Chlorobaculum parvum NCIB 8327: one gene and its partner. Each later gene encodes a partner of the first gene's protein in a complex. Links are inferred from orthologs where the notes say so. Each region holds a gene or a part of one and is shown on either strand. Other genes may lie near its edges. The genes, in order: tsaB and tsaD.

The links.
Region 2: the proteins of tsaB (region 1) and tsaD are in contact, whole or in part, in a solved structure (PDB 4WQ4), measured with the Escherichia coli proteins. The link is inferred for Chlorobaculum parvum NCIB 8327 from one-to-one orthologs.

Annotation. Positions count from the first base shown.
Region 1 is NC_011027.1:105,330-108,620, forward strand. The notes cover bases 138-3,109. They hold tsaB (tRNA (adenosine(37)-N6)-threonylcarbamoyltransferase complex dimerization subunit type 1 TsaB), read left to right. Parts: upstream 138-1,270; coding sequence 1,271-1,948; downstream 1,949-3,109. Other genes in these bases: CPAR_RS00475 (DUF1015 domain-containing protein), read left to right, coding at 138-821; tsaE (tRNA (adenosine(37)-N6)-threonylcarbamoyltransferase complex ATPase subunit type 1 TsaE), read left to right, coding at 818-1,261; rsfS (ribosome silencing factor), read left to right, coding at 2,137-2,574. Also shown: more of CPAR_RS00475, read left to right, coding at 1-137. UniProt on the Escherichia coli protein: Required for the formation of a threonylcarbamoyl group on adenosine at position 37 (t(6)A37) in tRNAs that read codons beginning with adenine.
Region 2 is NC_011027.1:2,176,092-2,179,377, forward strand. What follows is about bases 151-3,117. They hold tsaD (tRNA (adenosine(37)-N6)-threonylcarbamoyltransferase complex transferase subunit TsaD), read left to right. Parts: upstream 151-1,089; coding sequence 1,090-2,145; downstream 2,146-3,117. Other genes in these bases: CPAR_RS09995 (Clp protease N-terminal domain-containing protein), read right to left, coding at 151-237; CPAR_RS10000 (hypothetical protein), read right to left, coding at 373-660; CPAR_RS10005 (hypothetical protein), read right to left, coding at 841-1,068; yajC (preprotein translocase subunit YajC), read left to right, coding at 2,254-2,610; carA (glutamine-hydrolyzing carbamoyl-phosphate synthase small subunit), read left to right, coding at 2,620-3,117. In the rest of the region: more of CPAR_RS09995, read right to left, coding at 1-150; more of carA, read left to right, coding at 3,118-3,286.

The DNA of each region.
Region 1 (3,291 bases):
GCACCGACAAGCTGCTATATGAGTTCGTCGAAGGGCGCGAGCCGGTTCTCGATGCCGAGTTCGACGGGGTGCGGAGTCGCATGTGGCGCATGAGCGATCCGGCGCTGATCGCCCGGTTCGCCGCCAAACTCGATGCGCTGAAGGTGTACATCGCCGACGGGCATCATCGCTATGAAACCGGGCTGGCGTACAGGAACGAACGGGCTGCCGCCAATCCCGGCCATACGGGGCGTGAGCCTTATAACTATATCATGGCCTATTTGTCGAACATCTACGACGAGGGGCTGCTGATCCTGCCGATTCATCGCCTGGTGCACGGACTGGAATCGTTCGATCCCGAAGCTTTCATCGCGAGTCTCGATCGCGCGTTTACCGTCTGGGAGCTGCCCGGCAGGGGGGCGCTCGACGAGTTTCTCGCCACCGGCGGACAGCAGCCGTGCTACGGAATTGTGCTGCCGGAGATGGTGCTCGGCGTTTCGCTCGATGCGAAGCCTTCGGAAGTGTTGTCGGGGCCGGTGCCCGAGGCGTTGCAGGGGCTCGATGTGGTGGTGCTGCACGACCTCGTACTTGGCCAGATGCTTGGCATCGAGGCCGAGGCGGTCGAGAAGGAGAGCAACCTGACCTACGCCAACCGTATGGATGAGGTGTTTGACGCCGTTGCGTCGGGCAAGGCGCAGGTCGGCATCGTGCTTCGACCAACCGGAGCCGAGCAGGTGATGTCGGTCTCGCAGTCGGGTGAGGCGATGCCGCAGAAATCGACATGGTTCTATCCCAAGGTGATGACCGGCATGGTGTTCCGCTCTCTGGAGGGGGATGCATGATGGCTCAGGAGATGAGGGGCGAGTTTCTGTCGCATTCGGCTGACGAGACCCGCGAGTATGCGCGGCGGTTCGCTTCCGGGCTCGGGCCGGGCCAGACGGTTTGCCTGACCGGGACGCTTGGCGCGGGCAAGACCGAGTTCATGCGGGGCATCGCCGAAGTGTTCGGCTGCGAGGAGCAGCTCTCCAGCCCCACCTTTTCGCTGATGAATATCTACGAGGGCTCGATGCGTGGCCGCCCGGTCGAACTACACCATTTCGACCTGTATCGGATCGAATCGGAAAAGGAGCTTGACGCGGCGGGGTTCGACGACTATCTTTCGGGGCCGTTTCTGTCGGTGGTCGAGTGGGGCGAGCGTTTTTCGTCGCTCGACCGGCGCTACACCCGTCGGGTGGAGCTGCTCATTACCGGCGACGAGCAGCGGAAAATCGTCATCAGTTGAGTTGAGTCCATGAAGATTCTTGCCATCGAGTGCACCCACGGATTTGCCAGCGTCGCGGTCAGCCGAGACGGCACCATTGTTGAACAGCGCCTCGCCGAGTGGCAGAAAACCGCCGAAGCGCTGGTGCCGCTGGTGATGCAGGTTATGGCGGAGGCGGGGATTCCGTCCGCCGCTGAACTCGATGGCGTCGCGGTCTCCTCCGGTCCCGGTTCGTTCACCGCCCTGCGCATCGGCATGTCGGTGGCTAAGGGAATCGCTTTCGGTGCGGATTTGCCGCTCTTGCCGGTTCCTACCATGATCGCGCTGGCTTCCGCAGCCCTGCCGCATACCGAGGCTGCCAACCTCGTGCCGGTTATTCCATCCAGGGCAGGCGAGTATTTCGCGGCGATCTACCGGCGCGACGGCAAAGCGCTGACCGAGATCGAGAACTTCCGTTGCGATGCCGCCAAATTGCCCGGTCGTCTGGCTTCGCTTGGCGGAGCGTTCGTCATTGTCGGGCGGGGTGTCCAAACGCTTGCCGATGAGGTTCCGCAGCTTGCTTCCCGCTGCATCGAGGCTTCGTTTTTCACCGCATCTGCGCTGTTGCCTTTTGCCGAACAGGCGTTCGCGGCAGGCGGTGGCGAATCGAGCACCGATGCGACGCCCGAGTATCGCCAGGCGTTTGTGCCCAAACAGGCGCGCTCATGATGCAACCTGTGTTTTTTCTTTGACTTGCATGGTTTCAAAAGAACGTATCGTCCGATGTAACTATTTTGTAAAAAAGCATTTCAATTTCTCATTTGCCCATAAATAAAGGTGTTCAAACGAGCCCATTATTGACTATATTATGACGCGGGAATGCTTCTCGCCAGAACGATTTTTTATCATCAAAACGGATGTTTATGTCCCGTTCGGAACATGCCGCCTCTTCCGGGGTTGAAGCCCGCGAAGTGGCTATGAGTGAACTGCTTGCCAGGAGAGTTGCTGAATTGTCGCTTGAAAAGAAAGGTGAAGAGGTCAAGATTCTTGATGTTCGGGGCCTGACGAGTGTCACCGATTTTTTTGTCATTATTACCGCCGACTCGGAGCGAAAGAGCAAAGCTATTGCCGAGTTCATTGTCGATGAGCTTCGCGAAGAGGACGAGCGCCCGGCGCACGTCGAGGGGCTCGATACGCTTCACTGGGTGCTGATCGACTACATCGATGTGGTCGTGCATGTTTTTCAGCCGGACGATCGCCGTTTTTATGATCTGGAGTCGCTCTGGTCGGATGCCAAGGTGAGCACGGTCACACTGCCGGAGTCCAATGAATTTTCAGAGCCGTCCGAAGGCTGAAGCGATCGCTTGCCGGAGGGAAAGAGCTTTATGTTTTTACGAGCTATTTCATACATTAAGCCGTTGTTTGTCACGGTAAATCAAAGTCAGGGTATCGATTATGCAGCGCGAAAAGATATTGCCGATCAGCATTGAAGAGGAAATGCGGGATGCCTATCTCGATTATTCAATGTCGGTCATCGTCAGTCGAGCGCTGCCTGATGTGCGCGACGGCCTGAAGCCGGTGCATCGCCGTGTGCTGTACGGTATGCACGAGCTTGGTCTCCAGTCAAACAAGCCTCACAAGAAATCGGCTCGCGTGGTCGGTGAGGTGCTCGGTAAGTATCATCCGCATGGTGACTCGGCTGTTTACGACAGCCTTGTTCGCATGGTGCAGGACTTCTCGCTGCGCTATCCTCTGATCGACGGCCAGGGTAACTTCGGTTCGGTCGATGGCGACTCTCCGGCGGCGATGCGTTACACCGAGGTGCGCATGAAGGCGATCGCAGGCGAAATGCTCAAGGATCTCGACAAGGAGACGGTCGATTTCGCGCTGAACTTCGACGATTCGCTCGAAGAGCCGACGGTGCTTCCCTCGGCGATTCCGAATCTGCTGGTGAACGGTGCTTCGGGTATCGCGGTCGGCATGGCAACCAATATTCCGCCGCATAACATGCGCGAGGTGGTCAGCGGACTGATCGCCATGATCGACGATCCGGAGATCGAGATCACCGATCT
Region 2 (3,286 bases), 2.1 Mb from region 1 along the record:
AGCACCGGTCACTTTGGGAATGCGGTCGATTTCCCGGTCGATAACATCGAGCAGCATATCGATGGGAGCTTCGAGTTTTCGGGCGATCTGGCAGGCGATGTTATCGTTGTCGCCAAGCATGACGCTAAGCAGATGTTCCGGCTCGACCTGCTGGTTCTGCTTGCTGCCAGCCATCACGGCTGCAGCCTGAAGCGCTTCCTGTGCCTTGACAGTGAATTTATTCGGATCGAAATGCATGGTGAATCGTGTCTTGCTTTTTGTTCGGTTATGCCTTCACTCCGGCGGCAACAGGGCGCAAGCCCCTATGCCACCACGTGTTACCTATAACCACAAAAAAAGTCAAAACGTTACCCGCAGGCAATCCGGAACCGGTCAGCTGCGATCGATGCTCTTCGGCAGGTTCTTCATAACCGAACCCGCAATGAGTTTGACGATCTCACCGCCCGTAACCAGAAGGTCGGCCCCCTTCTCGCGAATATGGATCTGGGTTGCCACCTGATCCTTGAAATAATCAACGCTGGCCTGGTCGTAGTTCTTGCCCCGAACGTACTCATCAATGAGGGCTTCGGCCTGGCTGTAGGGCAGATTGAAAACCTTCAGGCCAAGTTTGGCCCGTTCGAGTGGGTCGAGGATCTTCTGTCCCGTTTCGTGCTGCTCCATATCGCTCCGATTTGCTTCTGGTAAATTGGATAAAAAAAGTGGTGAGGCAACTACGGCCCCATCATGCGGTAATTTAAGAATCTTTCGATCAAGTTGCCATACGCAAGCCCCAGGAGCTTTTTCGGCCCGACAAGCGGAAATCAGCTCACGGTGCGATGCTGATAACAATGCCCCACCTTGTCACTCTTTCCGATACACACCTTTGAAGCCAAGCACCAGCAGAACCAGACCGATAACAAGCGCCGACCAGCCAATCGCATCGCCGATGATGAAGGCGCCGTTGAGCATCCCGTACTTCGGCGCAAACAGCAGAATGAGATCCGCCCCGATCAGGATGAACAACGCCTTTAAAAAGCTGATCTTAACGCGCGGTTTGCTATTCTTCTCCTCTTTCTTACTTTTGGCCATAAGATTCTCATTCTTTGTGCGATGAACATTTTAGGGATAGAAACCAGTTGTGACGAAACCTCGGCCGCCGTCCTTAGCGACGGAACGGTTCGGTCGAATGTCGTCAGCTCTCAACGCTGCCACACCGATTTCGGCGGCGTGGTGCCCGAACTGGCTTCACGCGAGCATGAGCGGCTGATCGTTTCGATTGTCGAAGCCGCCATAACCGAAGCAAATATAGCAAAAAACGACCTCGATGTCATAGCCGCCACCGCCGGCCCGGGGCTGATCGGTGCGGTAATGGTGGGCCTCTGCTTCGCCGAGGGAATGGCCTTTGCGCTCGGCAAGCCGTTCGTGCCGGTCAACCACGTCGAAGCGCACATCTTCTCCCCCTTCATCAGCGACGAACCCGGCCATAAATCGCCGGATGGCGACTTTGTTTCGCTGACTGTTTCGGGCGGGCACACGCTCCTGTCGGTCGTCCGTCAGAATCTCGATTACGAGGTGATCGGCCGCACGATCGACGACGCGGCGGGCGAGGCGTTCGACAAGACCGGCAAGATGCTTGGCCTCGGCTATCCCGCCGGCCCGGTGATCGACCGGCTCGCACGCGACGGCGATCCGAAGTTCCACCGCTTCCCGCGCGCACTGACCTCCAGCTCGCAAACCAGCAAAAGCTACCGCGGCAACTTCGATTTCAGCTTCTCCGGCCTCAAGACCTCGGTGCGCACCTGGCTCGAAGGTCATGACGCGGAGTTCGCCCGGCAGCATCAAACCGACCTCGCCGCCTCGATTCAGGACGCCATCGTGAGCGTGCTGGTCGAAAAAACTATCGCCGCTGCGCTGCTGCACAAAGTCGGCGCGGTTTCAGTGGCGGGCGGCGTGAGCGCCAACTCCGGCCTGCGTTCGGCGATGCAGGCGGCCTGCAACAAGCACGGTCTCGACCTGTTCATTCCCAAAGCGACCTACTCGACCGACAACGCCGCCATGATCGCCACCATGGCGCAACTGATGATGGCGCGTGGCCGTTACAGGGAAAACTCTTACGGCGTCGCCCCCTTTGCTCGCTTCAAAGCGGCAGGCAAAGGCACTCGTTGAAATAGTTCGGGAAATAAATTATCTTGAAAGTCGAAAAAAAGTGCCCGGGAACAGCCGAAACGCTGTCCTGAAGGCCAAGTCACGATTACCAACCGCAAGCCATTAGCCATGTACGACACCATCCTTGCCCTGATGCTCTTCGCTCCGCCAACGACCGGTGGACCTGCTCCGAATCCCTTTGTTCAACTCGTACCGCTCGTTCTGATTTTCGTTGTTTTCTACTTCTTCATGATCCGCCCGCAGCAGAAAAAACAGAAAGAGCGTGAAAAGCTGCTTGATGATATCAAGCGCGGCGACAAAATCGTTACCATCGGGGGCATTCACGGTACGGTTGCCGGGATCGATACGGAGAAAAAAACGGTTCTTGTACAGGTTGCCGATAATCTCAAGATCAAGTTCGAGCGTTCGGCAATCGCCAACACTGAAAAACAGGAAACCGGCGACAAGCTCGCCCCAAAGGAGTAACAGGAATCGATGCAGGAAACACCCGCAATTCTGGTTCTCGAAAACGGTTCGATCTATCGCGGAACCGCCTTCGGGCACACCTCCGAGGCCTCCGGTGAGGTGGTCTTCAACACTTCGCTGACCGGGTATCAGGAGATTCTTACCGATCCGTCCTACGCCGGGCAGATGGTCGTTATGACCTACCCGCTCATCGGCAACTACGGCATCACGCCGAACGATAACGAGTCATCAAAAATCTGGGCATCAGCGCTCATCGTGCGCGAAGCCTCGAACGTCTACAGCAACTTCGAATCGACCCGCAGCCTCGACGAAACGCTCAAAGAGGCCGGGGTGATGGGTCTTGCTGGCATCGATACCCGCAAGCTGGTACGGGAGATTCGCGAGAAGGGCGCCATGCGCGGCGTCATCTCAACCCTGACCGACGATGTCGAGGCGCTGAAAGCAAAAGCGCTCGCCATCCCCGAAATGACCGGTCTCGATCTGGTGAGCACCGTCACGACCGACGCGAGCTACACGGTGGACAACGAAGAGGCGAGCTACCACGTCGTCGCTTTCGACTACGGCATCAAGACCAACATCCTTCGCCAGCTCAAAGCCGAGGGATGCCGCGTCACGGTGGTCACCGCTAAAACCACCGCCGAAGAGGTACTCGCACTGAATCCCGACGGGGTCTTCC